Eleftheria terrae: one gene and its partner. The protein of the gene in region 1 binds, or shares a complex with, the protein of each later gene. Links are inferred from orthologs where the notes say so. Each region holds a gene or a part of one and is shown on either strand. Other genes may lie near its edges.

Region 1 (8,208 bases):
GCCCTGCCCTACCTGGGCATGGGCTACTCGGAGCTGGCCGCCGCCGGCGGCTGGGGCTTCTTCGCCGACGTCGGCGTGGTGATGCTCAAGCCCAAGTCCAACATCAAGCTGGGCAACGACGCCGGCAGCGCCTGGTTCATCAGCGAAGAGGGCCGCCGCGACGGTGAACTCGACCTGCCGCGGCTGCTGGGCGACTGGCGGCTGTCGCCGCTGGTGCAGGTGGGGGTGTCGTACTCGTTCTGATCGCGGTCTGCCGCGACGCGCGCCACCGCGGCGGTAACGCCGCAGGCATGCGCTCGGACATCGCGCCAGCGCAAAGGGCGGCGCACTGATTTGCTCTATAAAGTGGGCTGATTCCCGATCCTCTATTCACAACCACCATGAGCGACGTTCAGCAACGCATCGACGATCTCGTCAAGAACCACCGGGTGGTGCTCTTCATGAAGGGCACTGCGCAATTTCCGATGTGCGGCTTCTCCGGCCGCGCCGTCCAGATCATCAAGGCCTGCGGCGTGACCGACCTGAAGACGGTCAACGTGCTGGAGGACGAAGAAATCCGCCAGGGCGTGAAGGAATATGCCAACTGGCCAACCATCCCCCAGCTCTACGTCGATGGCGAATTCATCGGCGGCTCGGACATCATGATGGAGATGTACCAGGCCGGCGAGCTGCAGGACGTGCTGCGCGCCGCGTGAACGCCAGTCCCCGCCCGGCACCCGTCGCCCGCTCAGGTGCGGTTCTGCGATGAGCGGCCGCCTCGTTGTCGGCATCACCGGCGCCAGCGGCGCCATCTACGGCGTGCGCCTGCTGCAGCGCCTGCGCGCGCTGGGCGTGCAGACCCACCTGGTGGCCACGCCGGCCGGCATTCTCAACGTGCACCATGAACTGGGCCTCGACCGGCGCGAACTCGAGGCGCTGGCCGATGTCGCTCACAACCCGGCCGACATCGGCGCGGCGATCGCCAGCGGCAGCTTCGCGGCCGATGGCATGCTGGTGGCGCCCTGCTCGATGAAGACACTGGCCGCGGTGGCCCACGGCCTGTGTGACAACCTGCTGACCCGGGCGGCCGACGTGACCCTCAAGGAACGCCGGCGCCTGCTGCTGATGGTGCGCGAGACCCCCTTCAACCTGGCCCACCTGCGCAACATGACCGCGGTCACCGAGATGGGCGGCATCGTCTTTCCGCCGCTGCCGGCCTTCTACCACCGGCCACAAAGCATCGACCAGCTGGTCGACGACACGGTGGAGCGCGCATTGGCACTGGTGGGCCTGCCGCAGGCGCGCCCGCGCGAATGGCAGGGCCTTTGAGCCGGGCCGGGCGCGGCCGCCGCTTCTGCCCCTATTCCCGATACTCCCAGAGCCGGCGCGACGCAAACACCGCGTCCGGGTACGGCGAGCGCCCGCGGCTCCCGTTGTAGCGGCCCAGGCTGAGGAAGAGATCGCCACGCTCGATGTCGAGGTAGTGGCGCAGGATCACGCAGCCGAAGCGCAGGTTGGTCTGCATGTGGAAGAGCTTGTTCGGGTCGCCGTCGCCGATCAGCCGGGTCCAGAACGGCATCACCTGCATGTAGCCGCGAGCGCCGACGCTGCTGATGGCGTACTTGCGGAAGCCGCTTTCCACCTGGATCAGGCCCAGCACCAGCGCCGTCTCCAGCCCGGCGCGACGGCTCTCGTACCAGACCGTCTCCAGGAATTCGAGCCGGGTCTGGGTGTCGAGCTTGCGCTTGGACAGCCGCTCGCTCATCGCACCCAGCCAGCGCAGGTAGCGCAGCCGATCCTCGATGTTCGTGAACACCGCCTTCGGTGGCGCGGTATTGGCCACCGCCGCCGACAACGCCGTCTTCACCGCGTTGGCCAGCGGCTCCTCGACCTGCCCGCCGGCGCGCGCCGGCAGTGGCAGGCCGGCGGCCATGCAGGCAGCCGCGCCGCCGCCCAGCACGAGGCGCCGCCTCACGGCGCCAGCCTCATCCAGCGGTGCGGCGGTGGCCTCCGCCCCACGGCGGCCCGGCACCGGCCTCATGCCGCCAGCTTGCCCTTCAGCAGGGCCAGCACTTCGGCGGGCGGCACTGCGGTGGCCTGTGCATCGCGGCGGCCCTGGTATTCGAGCTTGCCTTCCTTCAGGCCGCGGTCGGAGATGACCACCCGGTGCGGCACACCGATCAGTTCCCAGTCGGCGAACATGGCGCCCGGGCGCTCGCCGCGATCGTCCAGCAGCACGTCCACGCCCAGCCCGGCCAGCTCATCATGCAGCTGTTGCGCGGCGGCCTGGACCTCGGCCGAGCGATCCATGCCGATCGGGCAGATCACCACCGCGAAAGGCGCCATCGCGGTCGGCCAGATGATGCCGCGCTCGTCGTGGTTCTGCTCGATGGCCGCGCCCAGGATGCGCGTCACGCCGATGCCGTAGCAGCCCATCTCCATCGGGCGCGGCTTGCCGTTCTCGTCCAGGTAGTTGGCATTCATCGCTGCCGAGTACTTGGTGCCAAGGTAGAACACGTGGCCCACCTCGATGCCGCGCTGGATGGCGAGCGTGCCCTGGCCATCGGGCGAGGGATCCCCCTCCACCACGTTGCGCAGGTCGGCCACCAGGTCGGGCTCGGGCAGGTCGCGGCCCCAGTTCACCCCGGTCAGGTGGTAGTCGGCCTCGTTGGCACCGCAGACGAAGTCGGCCATGTTGGCTACCGTCCGGTCCGCCACGACCTTCACCGGGTGCTTGAGGCCGACCGGGCCCAGATAACCGGGCCGGCAGCCGAAATGGGCCGCGATCTCCGCCTCGGTGGCGAAGCGGAAACCCGCCTTCAGGCCGTCGACCTTGCCCGCCTTGACTTCGTTCAGGTCGTGGTCGCCGCGCACCAGCAGCAGCCAGACGGTGGTCTTGGTGATGTCGCCAGCCGCGTTCTTCTCGTCGGTGGCAAGCACCAGCGACTTCACGGTCTGCGACAGCGGCAAGCCCAGCAGCTCGGCCACCGCGGCGCAGGTGCTCTTGCCCGGCGTCGCGGTGCGCTCCATGGCCTGGGTCGGCGCTGCGCGCGAGGGCAGCAGCGAAACGGCCTCGGCCAGCTCGATGTTGGCGGCATAGTCCGACTGCGGGCTGTAGACGATCGCGTCCTCGCCGGTCTCGGCAATCACCTGGAACTCGTGCGAGCGGTCGCCGCCGATCGCGCCGGTGTCGGCCGCCACCGCGCGGTACGTCAGGCCCAGGCGGTCGAAGATGCGACAGTAGGCGGCGTACATCGCGTCGTAGCTGCGGCCGGCCGACTCGACGTCACGGTCGAAGGAATAGGCGTCCTTCATCGTGAACTCGCGCCCGCGCATGATGCCGAAACGAGGCCGGCGCTCGTCGCGGAACTTGGTTTGGATGTGATAGAAATTTTTCGGCAGCTGGCGGTAGCTGCGCAGTTCCTGCCGCGCGATGTCGGTGATGACCTCCTCCGACGTCGGCTGGATGATGAAGTCGCGCTCGTGCCGATCCTTCACCCGCAGCAGCTCGGGGCCCATCTTGTCCCAGCGCCCGGTCTCCTGCCACAGCTCGGCCGGCTGCACCACCGGCATCAACAGCTCCACCGCACCGGCCCGGTTCATCTCCTCACGGATGATGTTCTCCACCTTTCGGATGACTCGCAGGCCCATCGGCATGTAGTTGTAGATGCCGGCGCCGAGCCGCTTGATCAGGCCGGCGCGCATCATCAGCTTGTGGCTCACGACCTCCGCATCGGCAGGCGCTTCTTTCAGAGTGGAAATAAAAAACTGAGAGGCTTTCATGGATGGATCATGGCCTGACCCGAGCAGGCCGGGCAAGCAGGAGGCTGAGGACTACGGAGGGGGTTGAAACCGCACCCGCCGGTGCAATAATGGTTTCAGTTGACAAAATTGAGGTTTGATTATGCTCGACAGGGAAGGCTTCCGGCCCAACGTCGGCATCATCCTGCTCAACCAGAGGAACCAGGTTTTTTGGGGCAAGCGGATCCGCACGCACTCTTGGCAGTTCCCCCAAGGGGGCATCAAACACGGTGAGAGCCCCGAGCAGGCGATGTACCGTGAGCTGCACGAAGAAGTCGGGCTCCTGCCCGAGCACGTGCGCATCCTCGCCCGGACCCGGGACTGGTTGCGCTACGAGGTGCCCGAGCACTACATCCGCCGCGACGCCCGCGGCCACTACCGGGGCCAGAAACAGATCTGGTTCCTGCTGCAGCTGACCGGCCGCGATTGCGACATGAACCTGAGGGCGACGGACCATCCTGAGTTCGACGCCTGGCGCTGGAACGAGTACTGGGTGCCGCTGGACGTGGTGATCGAGTTCAAGCGCGACGTCTACCAGATGGCGCTGACTGAATTGGCGCGCTTCCTGCCGCGCGCCAACCACCACAACCGCTACCTGCGCGGCGGCATGCGCCCCCACTCACCGCGCGAGGAGCCGCGCCTGGAGCGCGGTGCCGCCCAGGTGCTGGCCGACCCGAGCGACGACGAGCTCAACAGCGGCGCCTGAGGCAGCCGCTGTCGCCTGCCCCGCGTCAGGCCAGCACCAGGTTGTCGCGGTGGATCATCTCCGGCTCGCCGGTGAAGCCCAGCAGGCGCTCGAACTCGCTGGACGGCTTGCGCGCGATCAGCCGCGCCTCGCTGCTGGAGTAGTTGGCGAGGCCGCGGGCCACCTCCAGCCCGTCGGCCGAACGCACCGCGATGACGTCGCCGCGCGCGAACTCGCCCGCCACCTCCACCATGCCGATCGGCAGCAGGCTTTTGCCTTCGTCGCGCAGCTTTGCAACGGCGCCCGCATCGATCACCACGGCGCCTCGCAGTTGCAGATGGTCGGCCATCCATTGCTTGCGCGCGGCGAGCTTGGGCGTGCGCGCATGCAGCAAGGTGCCGATTGGCTCGCCTGCAGCCAGCCGCAGCAAGACGTCGGGCTCGCGCCCCCAGGCAATGACGGTGGAAGCGCCACTGCCGGCGGCACGCTTGGCGGCAAGGATCTTGGTGATCATGCCGCCCTTGCCGATGCTGGAGCCCGCCCCGCCGGCCATGCGCTCCAGTTCCGGCGTGCCGGCCTCCGCCTCGTCGATGAAGCGAGCTGAGGGGTCCTTGCGGGGATCGGCCGAGTACAGGCCTTTCTGGTCGGTCAGGATCACCAGCGCGTCCGCTTCCACCAGGTTGGCCACCAGGGCACCCAGCGTGTCGTTGTCACCGAACTTGATCTCGTCGGTGACCACCGTGTCGTTCTCGTTGATGACCGGCAGCACGCGCAGCCGCAGCAGCGTCAGCAGCGTCGAGCGGGCGTTGAGGTAGCGCTCCCGGTCGGCCAGGTCGGCATGTGTCAGCAGCACCTGTGCACTGCCCATGCCGTATTCGCGCAGCTGCGTCTCGTAGATCTGGGCCAGTCCCATCTGCCCGACCGCTGCCGCCGCCTGCAACTCGTGCAGCTCCTTCGGCCGGGCCGCCCAGCCCAGGCGCTTCATGCCTTCGGCAATGGCGCCGCTGGAGACCATCACCACCTCGCGGCCCTGCCCAGCCAGCGCGGCCAGTTGGCGGCACCAGTGGCCGATGGCCACCGCGTCCACCCCCCGGCCTTCGTTGGTCACCAGGCTGGAGCCCACCTTCACGACGATACGTCGCGCGTTTTTGAGCACGTCACTCATTGCGGCAAGAAAAGCTAGCGGGAAGAAGCAGACAGGAAGACTCAGCGAAAGCGCGGATCGTCCGACGGCGGAACGGCGTCAGGTGGCGACTCGGGCGGGGCGACGAAGCGCACATCGGGCACTTCCACCGGCGGGCGGCGTTCCGCCGCTACATGCTGGTAGACCGCCTGAATCAGGCTTTCACATCCCTCGCGGGTGAGGGCCGAGATCTGGTAGACCGGACCCTTCCACTTCAGCCGCTTGACGAAGTCCTTGACGCGCTGCTCGCGCTCCTCGGCGGGCACCATGTCGACCTTGTTCAGCACCAGCCAGCGCGGCTTCTCGTACAAGGCCTGGTCGTACTTCTTCAGCTCGGCAACGATGGCCTTGGCCTGCGCCACCGGATCGACCGCTTCATCGAAGGGCGCGAAGTCCACGAGATGCAGCAACAGCCGGGTGCGCTGCAGGTGGCGCAGGAACTGGTGCCCCAGCCCCGCACCTTCGGCGGCGCCTTCGATCAGGCCCGGGATATCGGCCACGACGAAGCTCTGCTCGGCCGCCACGCGCACCACCCCGAGGTTGGGATGCAAGGTGGTGAACGGATAGTCCGCAATCTTGGGCCGCGCGTTCGAGATCGCGGCGATCAGGGTCGATTTGCCCGCGTTGGGCATGCCCAGCAGGCCCACATCGGCCAGCAGGCGCAACTCCAGCTTCAGCCGCTTCTGCTCCCCCGGCCAGCCGGGCGTCTTCTGCCGCGGCGCGCGGTTGGTGCTCGACTTGTAGTGCAGGTTGCCGAAGCCGCCGTCGCCGCCTTTGGCCAGCATGACCTTCTCGTCCGGCACCAGCAGCTCGGTGATCACCTCACCGGTGTCTGCGTCGCTGATGATGGTGCCCACCGGCATGCGCAGCACGATGTCCTCGGCCGCCGCGCCGAACTGGTCGGAGCCCCGGCCCTGCTCGCCGTTGCGCGCCTCGTGGCGCCGGGCGTAGCGGAAGTCGATCAGCGTATTCAGGTTGGGATCGGCAACGACATAGACATGTCCACCGCGTCCGCCGTCCCCACCGTTGGGGCCGCCGAAGGGGATGAACTTCTCGCGCCGAAAGCTTATGCAGCCGCTGCCGCCGTTGCCGGCAGCCACGTCGATATAAGCTTCGTCTACAAATTTCATGATGGTGTGTCCGACTTGGGGAGGGGCGCTGTCCGCCCCTGCCAGACCGCGGGTCGCGACCAGTGGGCAGGCAGCAGGGGGCAGCAGCCACCACCGACGCACAGGCCTGCGGGCAGATGACGCGGATGCACCGGCAACCTTGGCCACCGTTCGTCCGCCGCCACGCCTGGCTTGCGCCGACCCGTCGATGGTACTTCAGGCACGGCTCCGTTTCAGGAGGCCGCGCAAACGACAAAGCCCCGGAAGGCCGGGGCTTTGTCTATGCAGAGCGCGAAGCTCAGACCGGCGTGATGCTGACGGTCTTGCGGTTGAGCGGGCCCTTCACCGAGAAGGTGACCTCGCCGTCCACCAGGGCGAACAGCGTGTGGTCGCGACCGGTCGACACATTGGTGCCGGCATGGAAGCGCGTGCCGCGCTGGCGCACGATGATGGAACCCGCCGAGACGATCTGGCCGCCGAAGGCCTTCACGCCGAGCATCTTCGGTTGGGAGTCGCGGCCGTTCCGGGTGGAACCGCCGCCTTTTTTCTGTGCCATGGTTGATAGCTCCTTGAACTGTTGCCGACGGGACTCAGACGCTCAGCGCGCCGATTTCCAGTTCGGTGTAGGTCTGGCGATGACCTTGATGCTTCTGGTAGTGCTTGCGACGACGCATCTTGAAGATGCGCACTTTGTCGTGCTTGCCATGAGCGACCACCGTCGCCTTCACACTTGCGCCAGCAACCAAGGGCGTGCCGATCTTCAGGTCGGCGCCGTTACCAACGGCGAGCACCTGGTCGATCACGATCTCTTGGCCAACTTCCGCAGCAATCTGTTCTACCTTGATCTTCTCGCCTGCAGCAACCTTGTATTGTTTGCCGCCGGTTTTTATGACCGCGTACATATCAGCCCCTTCAAGAGCCCGAAGGCTCACACATGCGGCAGACCCGAAAGGTCTGCACCAATAAGATAACCCGGCCTTTTTGGCCGAGCCGGCGATTGTAGCACGGTCGCTCCGGCCAACCCGGCAGGATTGCACACCCCCCGCCCGCACCCGCCGCCCTCGCAGGGCCGGCACGCCCCGCCATGCGCCGGTCGTGCGCCGCGGCGAACACGCTCCCTATAATTTGCGCACTCTGCTTCAAGGTCTCGCGTGTCTGTCGCCTCTCCCACCACCTCCGTCCCATCCCGCCACCTCCTCTCGGTCGTCTCTGACGAGATGGGCGAAGTCGACAAGGTGATTCGCCAGCGACTGGCCTCCGAGGTGGTGCTGATCAACCAGATCTCTGACTACATCATCAGCGCCGGCGGCAAGCGCATTCGCCCGATGCTCGTGCTGCTGTTCGCCAACGCGCTCGGCTTCCAGGGTCGCGAGCGCTTCGAGATGGCAGCGGTCGTCGAGTTCATCCACACCGCTACGCTGCTGCACGACGATGTGGTCGACGAGTCCGAG
Region 2 (8,052 bases), 1.9 Mb from region 1 along the record:
GAACAACGCGCCGCCCGGCTCCAGCAGCTTGAACGCCAGCCGGTTGATGTCCTTGTAGGCCCGCGCCGCCCGCTCGGCATGCGAGGCGGTGGGCGCGAACTTCGGCGGGTCCAGCACGATGGCGTCGAAGCTGCGGCCTTCCTTCAGGAAGCGCCTCAGCGTCTCGTTGACGTCGGCGTCAAGCGCCTGGTGGCGGGCCGCCTCGAAACCGTTGAGCCGCACATGCGCCTCGGCCCGCTCCAGCGCCGGGCCGGAGGAGTCCACGCTGACGACCTCGGCAGCCCCGCCCGCCAGCGCGGCCACGCTGAAGCCACCGGTGTAGCAATAGCAGTTCAGCACCCGCTGGAAGCCGAAGTGCCGCACGGTCTCGGCAAACAGCTTGCGGTTGTCGCGCTGGTCCAGGTAGAAGCCGGTCTTGTGGCCTTGCGCCACGTCCAGCGTCAGCTGCCATTCGTGCTCGCGGATGGTCAGCTCGGTGGCCCCCTCGCCGCGCAGCCAGCCGGTCACGGGCTGCAGGCCTTCCAGGCCACGCACACCGGAGTCGGACCGCTCGTAGAGCCGGCTGAGGCCGGTCGCCTGCAGCAGCAGGTCGGCGATGGTGGCTTTCCAGCGCTCGGTGCCCGCCGACAGGAACTGCGCGCTCAGCGTGTCGCCGTAGCGATCCACGATCAGCCCCGGCAAGCCGTCGGCCTCGCCGTGGATCAGCCGCACCGCGTCGCTGGCCACCGGCAGGCGTTCGCGCACGGCCAGCGCCCGGCGGATGCGGCGCTCGAAGAAGCCGGCGTCGATGCGCTCGGCCTCGTCGAAGCTCCAGGCCCGCACGCGGATCATCGAGGTGGGGCTGTAGGCGCCCCAGGCGAGGAAACGGTCGTCGCTGGAGACGATCTTCACCGTTTCGCCGGCGTCGCCGCCGCCGCGGGCGATGCTGCCCTGGAAGACCCAGGGATGGCGGCGCAGCAGCGAACGCTCCTTGCCTTCGCGCAGTGTGATGACTTTCATGAACTTCTTGCTCGACTTGCTGGGGGCCCGGCGGGCCCGGAATCAGGTGTTGCGCTTGGCGCGTGGATGGGCGGCGTCGTAGACCTTGGCCAGGTGCTGGAAGTCCAGACGGGTATAGACCTGGGTGGTGGCGATGCTGGCATGTCCCAGCAGCTCCTGCACCGCCCGCAGGTCGCCGCTGGACTGCAACAGGTGGGACGCGAAGGAGTGCCGCAGCATGTGGGGATGCACATGGGTCGGCACGCCGGCCTGGATGGCGCGCTGCTTCAGCCGCACGCGCACCTGCTGAGGCGTCATCCGGGTGCCGCGCTCGTTCACGAAGAGCGGCGCCGCATCGCCCCGCAGCAGTGCCGGCCGCCGTGCCAGCCACGACTGCAGCGCAGCCAGCGCGGCCGAGCCGATCGGCACTGCGCGCCGTTTGGCACCCTTGCCGAGCACATGCGCCTCGGCCGCGGCCAGGTCCACATAGCCCTTGGCCTGCGCGCTGGCCTCGGCATCCAGCCCGACCAGCTCGCTGATGCGCAGGCCGCAGCCATAGAGCATCTCGACCAGACAGCGGTCACGCGCCTCCAGCACCGGATCGGCGTCGGGCTGCTGCAGGTCGGCCAGCTGCATCGACTGCTCCACCGACAAGGCCTTGGGCAGCGGCTTGGGCGACTTGGGCGGGCGCACGCCGTCCACCGGGTTGAGCGCCACCTCGCCCTCCCGGCCCAGCCAGCGGAACAGCCCGCGCCAGGCGCTCAGCGTCTTGCCCAGCGTGCGGCCGGAACGCCCCTGCCCATGCAGCGTGGCCATCCAGCGGCGCACATGGTGGGGCTGCACCTCCTGCAGCGACAGCTTCGCCTCGGCGGCCATCGCGGCCAGGACGGCCAGCTCGGCCGCATAGGTGTCGAGCGTGAGCGGCGCCACCCGGCGCTCCACGCGCAGGTGCTCCAGGTATCGCTCGATGCGCGCGTCCATGGCGGCCCGGCCCGGAATCAAACGGGCGGCAGCAGCCGCGACAGGCCGGCGCTGGCCAGCTCACCCACCCGCATCAGGAACTCGGTCCCCATGTCGGCGCTGTAGCGCGTCGGGTCCGGCGAGGCCAGCACCAGCAGGCCGAAGGCCGGCAGGTTCATGCCGTGACGCAGCGGCACCAGGGCCACCGACATCACGCTGGCCGGGTCGTCCAGCCAGGACACCGGCTCGAAGCCGGAATTGACGCCGCAGTAGGGCAAGGTCAGGCTGGTGGCGAAGGAGCGGGTGTCGTCCTTCACGCCTTGCGCAAAATCGTGCCCCGCATACGCCGGCGCCACGCCCCACACCCGGATGCCGGCCTGCGGGATCATGAACTGGTCCTTCAGCTCGCGCACCATCAGGGCCGGGATCTCGGCCGGCTCGGTGGTCAGCATGACAGCACGCGTCCAGCGGTGCAGCCGGTCGGCGATGGCCATGTTCTCCTGGCCGTGGCGGATCATCTCGACCAGCTTCAGCTCCAGGCCCTTGTTCTTCTCGCGCAGCAGCTCCATCTGCCGCTCTTGCAGCGAGACGGCCCGGTTGCCGTGCGGGCTGGTCAGCCGGATGGTCGCCAGCAGCTCGGTCTGCCGCTCGAAGAAGCCGGGGGTGTTCGCCAGGTAGTTGGCGATGTCGTCTTCGGTGATACCTTGGATGCTCATGATTCGGGTCGTGGTGAAGGGCCGAGGACGGCGGCAGGCACGGGGTCGGCAAGCGGCACCACCTGGCCGAGGGGTTAGAGGTCGATCTCGCCTTCGAAGACCGTCACGGCAGGCCCGGTCATCAAGACCGGCGCATCGCCGCCCGGCCATTCGATGCGCAGCCGCCCGCCACGGGTCTCGACCTCGACCTCGCGGTCGAGCCAGCCCAGCCGGATGCCGCAGACCACCGCCGCGCAGGCGCCGGTGCCACAGGCCAGCGTCTCGCCGGCGCCCCGCTCGAAGACACGCAGGCGCACCTGGCGGCGCGACACCACCTGCAGGAAGCCGGCGTTGACGCGCCGCGGAAAGCGCAGGTGCCGCTCGATCTGCGGCCCCCAGTCGGCCACCGGCGCGGTGTCGACATCATCGACGCGCAGCACCGCATGCGGGTTGCCCATGGAGGCCACCGCCACCCAGGCGGTGTCGGCACCGAGCGCCAGCGGCCATTGCTCGGCCTCGCCCAGCGCCCGCGGCTGCAGGCCGCTCGTGTCGAAGGGCACGCGGGCCGGCTCGAACACCGGCGTGCCCATGTCCACCGTGACGCGGCCGTCGGCCTGCAGGCGAGGCTCGATCACGCCGCTGATCGTGCGCACGCGGATGGCGGCCTTCGTGCTCAGGCCCCGGTCGTGCACGAACTTGGCGAAGCAGCGGGCGCCGTTGCCGCATTGCTCGACCTCGCTGCCGTCGGCATTGACGATGCGGTAGCTGAAGTCGATGCCGGGCTCCGGCGCCGGTCCCACGATCAGGATCTGGTCGGCACCGACACCAAAGCGCCGGTCGGCCAGCCGGCGGTAGTCGTCGGGGCCCAGGTCCAGGGGCTGGCGGGTCGCATCGAGCACGACGAAGTCGTTGCCCGCGCCCTGCATCTTGGTAAAGCGCAGCTTCATAAGGGGGCGATTATCCGCCGGCTGGCGAGCAGAGACGACTCAGGGCGGCCGAAGGAGGGCGGAGAGCGCGGAGCAGCCCCGCCCCTGCCCTGCCAGAGGCGTGCCTGCCTGCCCGCATGCCGGGCGCCGCGGCGCCGCGTGCGCGTCGCGGTGGATGCACTGCCCGCTGCCAGACGCCCGGCCGGGCGCTCAATACAGCTTCGGCTCCCCGTCCGGCCGCGTCTTGAAGCGCTTGTGCACCCAGAGGTATTGCGCCGGGTTCTGCCGGATCTCGGACTCGATCCAGCGGTTCATCGCCAAGGCGTCGGCCTCGGGCTGGTCGGTCGGGAAGTGGCTCCAGGGCGGCAGGAAGCGCACGCGATAGCCCTGGCCGCCAGGCAGGATCTCGGCCACCACCGGCTGCACCACCATGTTCAGCGCACGCGCCATGCGCGACGGCGCCAGCAGCGTGGCGGCCGGCACGCCGAAGAAGGGCACGAAGGCGGCGTCCTGGCGGCCGAAGTCCATGTCCGGCAGGTTGAAGAAGGGCGAGCCCTGCTTGATGCAGCGCATCAGCGGCTTGGCCGACTCCTGCCGCGAGAAGATCTGCGAACGGCCGAAGCGCAGCCGCCCCTTGCGGATGGCGGCGTCAAAAACCTTGTTGCTCTGCGCCTGGTAGATGGAAGCCGCGGTCTTCTGGCCATAGAGTTGCACCGCGGCGCCCGCCACGTCCAGCCCCATGAAGTGCGGCACCAGCCACATCACCGGGCGCTCGCTGCGGTCGGCCAGGCCGACGTCGCCTTCCACGTGGATGAGCCGGCGCAGCCGCGCTTCGCTCGCATACCAGAGCAGCGAGCGCTCCAGGATGCTGCGGGCCAGCCACTGGAAGTGGTCACGCGCCAGCGCCTCGCGCTCGGCGGGGCCGAGCGCAGGCAGGCACAGCTCGATGTTGCGCAGCGCGATGCGCCGCCGCGACCCGGCCAGCCGGTACAACAGCCGCCCCAGCCCCCGCCCCAGCGCCGCGAGCCAGGGCAGCGGCAGCCAATGCAACAGCCACAGCAGGCCGATCAGCAGTCGTGCGCCCATGCTCAGCGGGCCCCCGCCTGGAACTGCGGGTCCTGGCGCGGCTCCTTGTAGCGGTGATAGCCCCAGAGGTACTGCTGGGGGCACTGGAGGATGAGTCGTTCCATCGCTTGGTTGATCTGGGCGGCGGCCGATTGTGCTTGATCCTCGCCCGCTTCCGGCAGCGGCTCGTCCAATGCGCTCACATGCACCAGGTAGCCCCGTCCACGCGGCAGTCGCTCGCCCCAGGTCAGCAGCACCCGGGCGCCGGTCTGCTGAGCCAGCCGGGCAGCCAGCGTCATGGTGTAGGCCGGGCGGCCGAAGAACGGCGCCCACACGCCCAGCCCTTCCGGTGGCACCTGGTCCGGCAGCAGGCCCACTGCCTGCCCCTGGCGCAGCGCACGGATCATCTGCCGCACGCCGGCCAGCGTCGCCGGCGCCGTGGCCAGTCCGGGGCGCTGGCGCCCGCCATCGACGATGGGACGGATGGCCGCCTTGCGGGCCGGCCGGTACAACACCGTCAACGGGCCGTGCCGCGGCCCGAACAGCTCGGCATACGACTGCGCCGTCACCTCGAAGCTGCCGAGGTGCGGCGTGAGGAAGATCACGCCGCGGCCGGCGGCGTAGGCCTCATGGATCAATTCGCTGCGGGTCCATGTCACCCGGTCGCCGAACGGCCGGTCGGCCGGACGCATCCACAGCCAGGGCAGCTCCATCACCATCTGCCCCGCCGCCGCGATCGCCGGACGCACCCGGGCCCACGGCAGGCCGGCCTGCGTGACGTTTTCGCGGAAACGGCGACGGTAGGTCGGCGAGCCCCACCAGGTCAGCCAGCCAAGAATGGAGCCAAAGACGTGCAAAACCCTCAGGGGGCACCGAGAAAGCAAGCGAAAGAGAGTGAGCATGTTTCTATAATCGCGCGGTCGCCGGTTTAAAGAACAACTTGCGGGGCGGCGCGGGGTCCAAGGATAGCGAGGCCTCGCTGGACATTGGTCCAACAAGTACCGCTAAAGCGTTCGCCGCACCTCCAAACACCTGTGCCGGCAACGCGTCCCAGGGTCAACTTATTGGAGTCACACCGTGGCGAACGATTTTCTCTTCACTTCTGAATCCGTGTCCGAGGGTCATCCGGACAAGGTGGCCGACCAGATCTCGGACGCCATCCTAGACGCGATCTTCGAGCAGGACCCGCGCTCCCGCGTGGCGGCCGAGACCCTGTGCAACACCGGCCTGGTGGTGCTGGCCGGCGAAATCACCACCAACGCGCATGTCGACTACATCCAGGTCGCACGCGACACCATCAAGCGCATCGGCTACGACAACACCGAGTACGGCATCGACTACAAGGGCTGCGCGGTGCTGGTGGCCTACGACAAGCAGAGCAACGACATCGCCCAGGGCGTGGACCACGCCTCCGACGACCACCTCAACATGGGCGCCGGCGACCAGGGCCTGATGTTCGGCTACGCCTGCGACGAAACGCCCGAGCTGATGCCCGCGCCGATCTACTACGCCCACCGCCTGGTCGAGCGCCAGGCGCAGCTGCGCAAGGACGGCCGCCTGCCCTGGCTGCGCCCGGACGCCAAGAGCCAGGTCACGATGCGCTACGTCGACGGTCGCCCGCACAGCATCGACACGGTGGTGCTGTCCAGCCAGCATTCGCCGGAGATGAGCGACGGCACCAAGATGAAGCCCGAGTTCATCGAAGGCGTCATCGAAGAGATCATCAAGCCGGTGCTGCCGGCCGAGTGGCTGAAGGAAACCCGCTACCTGGTCAACCCGACCGGGCGTTTCGTGATCGGCGGCCCGCAGGGCGACTGCGGCCTGACCGGCCGCAAGATCATCGTCGACACCTACGGCGGCGCCTGCCCGCACGGCGGCGGTGCGTTCTCGGGCAAGGACCCGTCCAAGGTCGACCGCTCGGCCGCCTATGCCGCCCGCTACGTGGCCAAGAACATCGTCGCGGCCGGCCTGGCGCGGCAGTGCCAGATCCAGGTGGCCTATGCCATCGGCGTGGCCCAGCCGATGAACATCACGGTCTACACCGAAGGCACCGGCAAGATCCCCGATGACAAGATCGCGGCCCTGGTGCGTGAGCACTTCGACCTGCGGCCCAAGGGCATCATCCAGATGCTGAACCTGCTGCGCCCGATCTATTCCAAGACGGCCGCCTACGGCCACTTCGGCCGCGAAGAGCCCGAGTTCAGCTGGGAAGCCACCGACAAGGCAGCCGCCCTGCGCGCCGCCGCCGGCCTGTAAGGCGTGCGCAGCCTGCCGCATGGCAGGCCCGGCCCCGCCTTCCAGGCACCAGGACGCCGCCCCGGCCACCCGGCCCGGGCGGCTTTTTCATGCCCGCGCCGCGATCAGCGCCCGCGCCAGCTCGGCAAAACCGCGGCCGCGCTCCGCCCGGGTCACATAGCGTGGCAGGTGTGCCAGCCGGGGCACGAAGCGCGCGATGTTGGCCACGCCCACGCTGTGGCGGAAGCGTTCGAACATCACCTGGTCGTTGGTGGAGTCGCCGACGTAAGCCCAGCGGTCGAGTTCGGCAAAGAGGTCAACGCCGAGCAATTCCCGAGCAATCCAGACCGCGCCGGTCCACTTGCTGTGGCTGCCGATCCAGCCGTTGACATGGATGGAGCTGACCGTCGCGGTGAGCCCCTCGGAGCGCATCAGCGCCACCACCTGCTCGATGCGCTCTGGCGGCAGGCAGGCGAACTCGCCATGGTCGATGGCGATGTCGGTCAGGCGGCCCGCACTGTCCTGCGCCAGCGCGGCGCCCGGCACCTCGGCCAGCACCCGCGCCGCCACGTCGGCCAGGCGCCGGGCGTTGCGGGCGCGGGTCGCCGCGTCCTGCACGAACCACTGCCGCCCGTCGGGCAGCAGGGCCAGCGCGCCGTTCTCGGGCACGATGGCCGCCACCGGCCAGCGGCTGGCAAAGGGCAGCGACCAGCCCATCGGCCGGCCGGTGACCGCGATCACCACCAGGCCGCCCTCGCGCAGGGCATGCAGGGCCTGCAGCGCCTCGGGCTCGATGGCGCCGTCGCAGGTCAGCGTGTCGTCGATGTCGGTGAAGACGCCCCGCAGCGCCCGGCGCTCGCCGGGCGGCCAGTCGGCCAGCGGCCGCATGCGCGCCTCAGGCCGCTTTCTGCAGCACCAGCCCGGCGTGCTCGCGCAGCGGGTGGAAATGGATCTTCGGGAAACGCTCCTGCGTCAGCCGCAGGTCGTAGGGCGAGGTCATCAGGTAGGCCAGCGTGTCGGCCGCATCCAGGGCCAGCTTGCTGCCATTGGCGTCGGTGAACTTCTTCAGTTCCTCCGCGCTGTCCGCGGTGATCCAGCGCGCGCCGACGAAGCGCGACGGCATCAGGCGCACGTCCACGCTGTACTCGGCCTTCAGGCGGTGCTGTACCACCTCGAACTGCAGCTGGCCGACC

Evidence for each region.
Region 2: the proteins of N7L95_RS10230 (region 1) and dapF are in contact, whole or in part, in a solved structure (PDB 5YGU), measured with the Escherichia coli proteins. The link is inferred for Eleftheria terrae from one-to-one orthologs.

The regions. Positions count from the first base shown.
Region 1 is NZ_CP106951.1:2,340,264-2,348,471, forward strand. Bases 2,754-5,684 are described here. They hold N7L95_RS10230 (RNA pyrophosphohydrolase), read left to right. Parts: upstream 2,754-3,883; coding sequence 3,884-4,486; downstream 4,487-5,684. Other genes in these bases: N7L95_RS10225 (proline--tRNA ligase), read right to left, coding at 2,754-3,762; proB (glutamate 5-kinase), read right to left, coding at 4,512-5,630; obgE (GTPase ObgE), read right to left, coding at 5,672-5,684. Also shown: N7L95_RS10205 (hypothetical protein), read left to right, coding at 1-243; grxD (Grx4 family monothiol glutaredoxin), read left to right, coding at 381-695; N7L95_RS10215 (UbiX family flavin prenyltransferase), read left to right, coding at 745-1,308; N7L95_RS10220 (lytic transglycosylase domain-containing protein), read right to left, coding at 1,340-1,912; more of N7L95_RS10225, read right to left, coding at 2,017-2,753; more of obgE, read right to left, coding at 5,685-6,778; rpmA (50S ribosomal protein L27), read right to left, coding at 7,056-7,313; rplU (50S ribosomal protein L21), read right to left, coding at 7,348-7,659; ispB (octaprenyl diphosphate synthase), read left to right, coding at 7,975-8,208. UniProt on the Escherichia coli protein: Master regulator of 5'-end-dependent mRNA decay.
Region 2 is NZ_CP106951.1:4,285,410-4,293,461, reverse strand. The notes cover bases 1,655-4,429. They hold dapF (diaminopimelate epimerase), read right to left. Parts: upstream 3,581-4,429; coding sequence 2,729-3,580; downstream 1,655-2,728. Other genes in these bases: N7L95_RS19200 (LpxL/LpxP family acyltransferase), read right to left, coding at 3,770-4,429; N7L95_RS19210 (DUF484 family protein), read right to left, coding at 1,977-2,654; xerC (tyrosine recombinase XerC), read right to left, coding at 1,655-1,959. Also shown: N7L95_RS19220 (class I SAM-dependent rRNA methyltransferase), read right to left, coding at 1-999; more of xerC, read right to left, coding at 1,042-1,654; more of N7L95_RS19200, read right to left, coding at 4,430-4,645; N7L95_RS19195 (lysophospholipid acyltransferase family protein), read right to left, coding at 4,648-5,526; metK (methionine adenosyltransferase), read left to right, coding at 5,702-6,880; N7L95_RS19185 (HAD family hydrolase), read right to left, coding at 6,968-7,747; N7L95_RS19180 (peptide chain release factor 3), read right to left, coding at 7,755-8,052. UniProt on the Escherichia coli protein: Involved in the succinylase branch of the L-lysine biosynthesis and in the biosynthesis of the pentapeptide incorporated in the peptidoglycan moiety. Catalyzes the stereoinversion of LL-2,6-diaminopimelate (L,L-DAP) to meso-diaminopimelate (meso-DAP).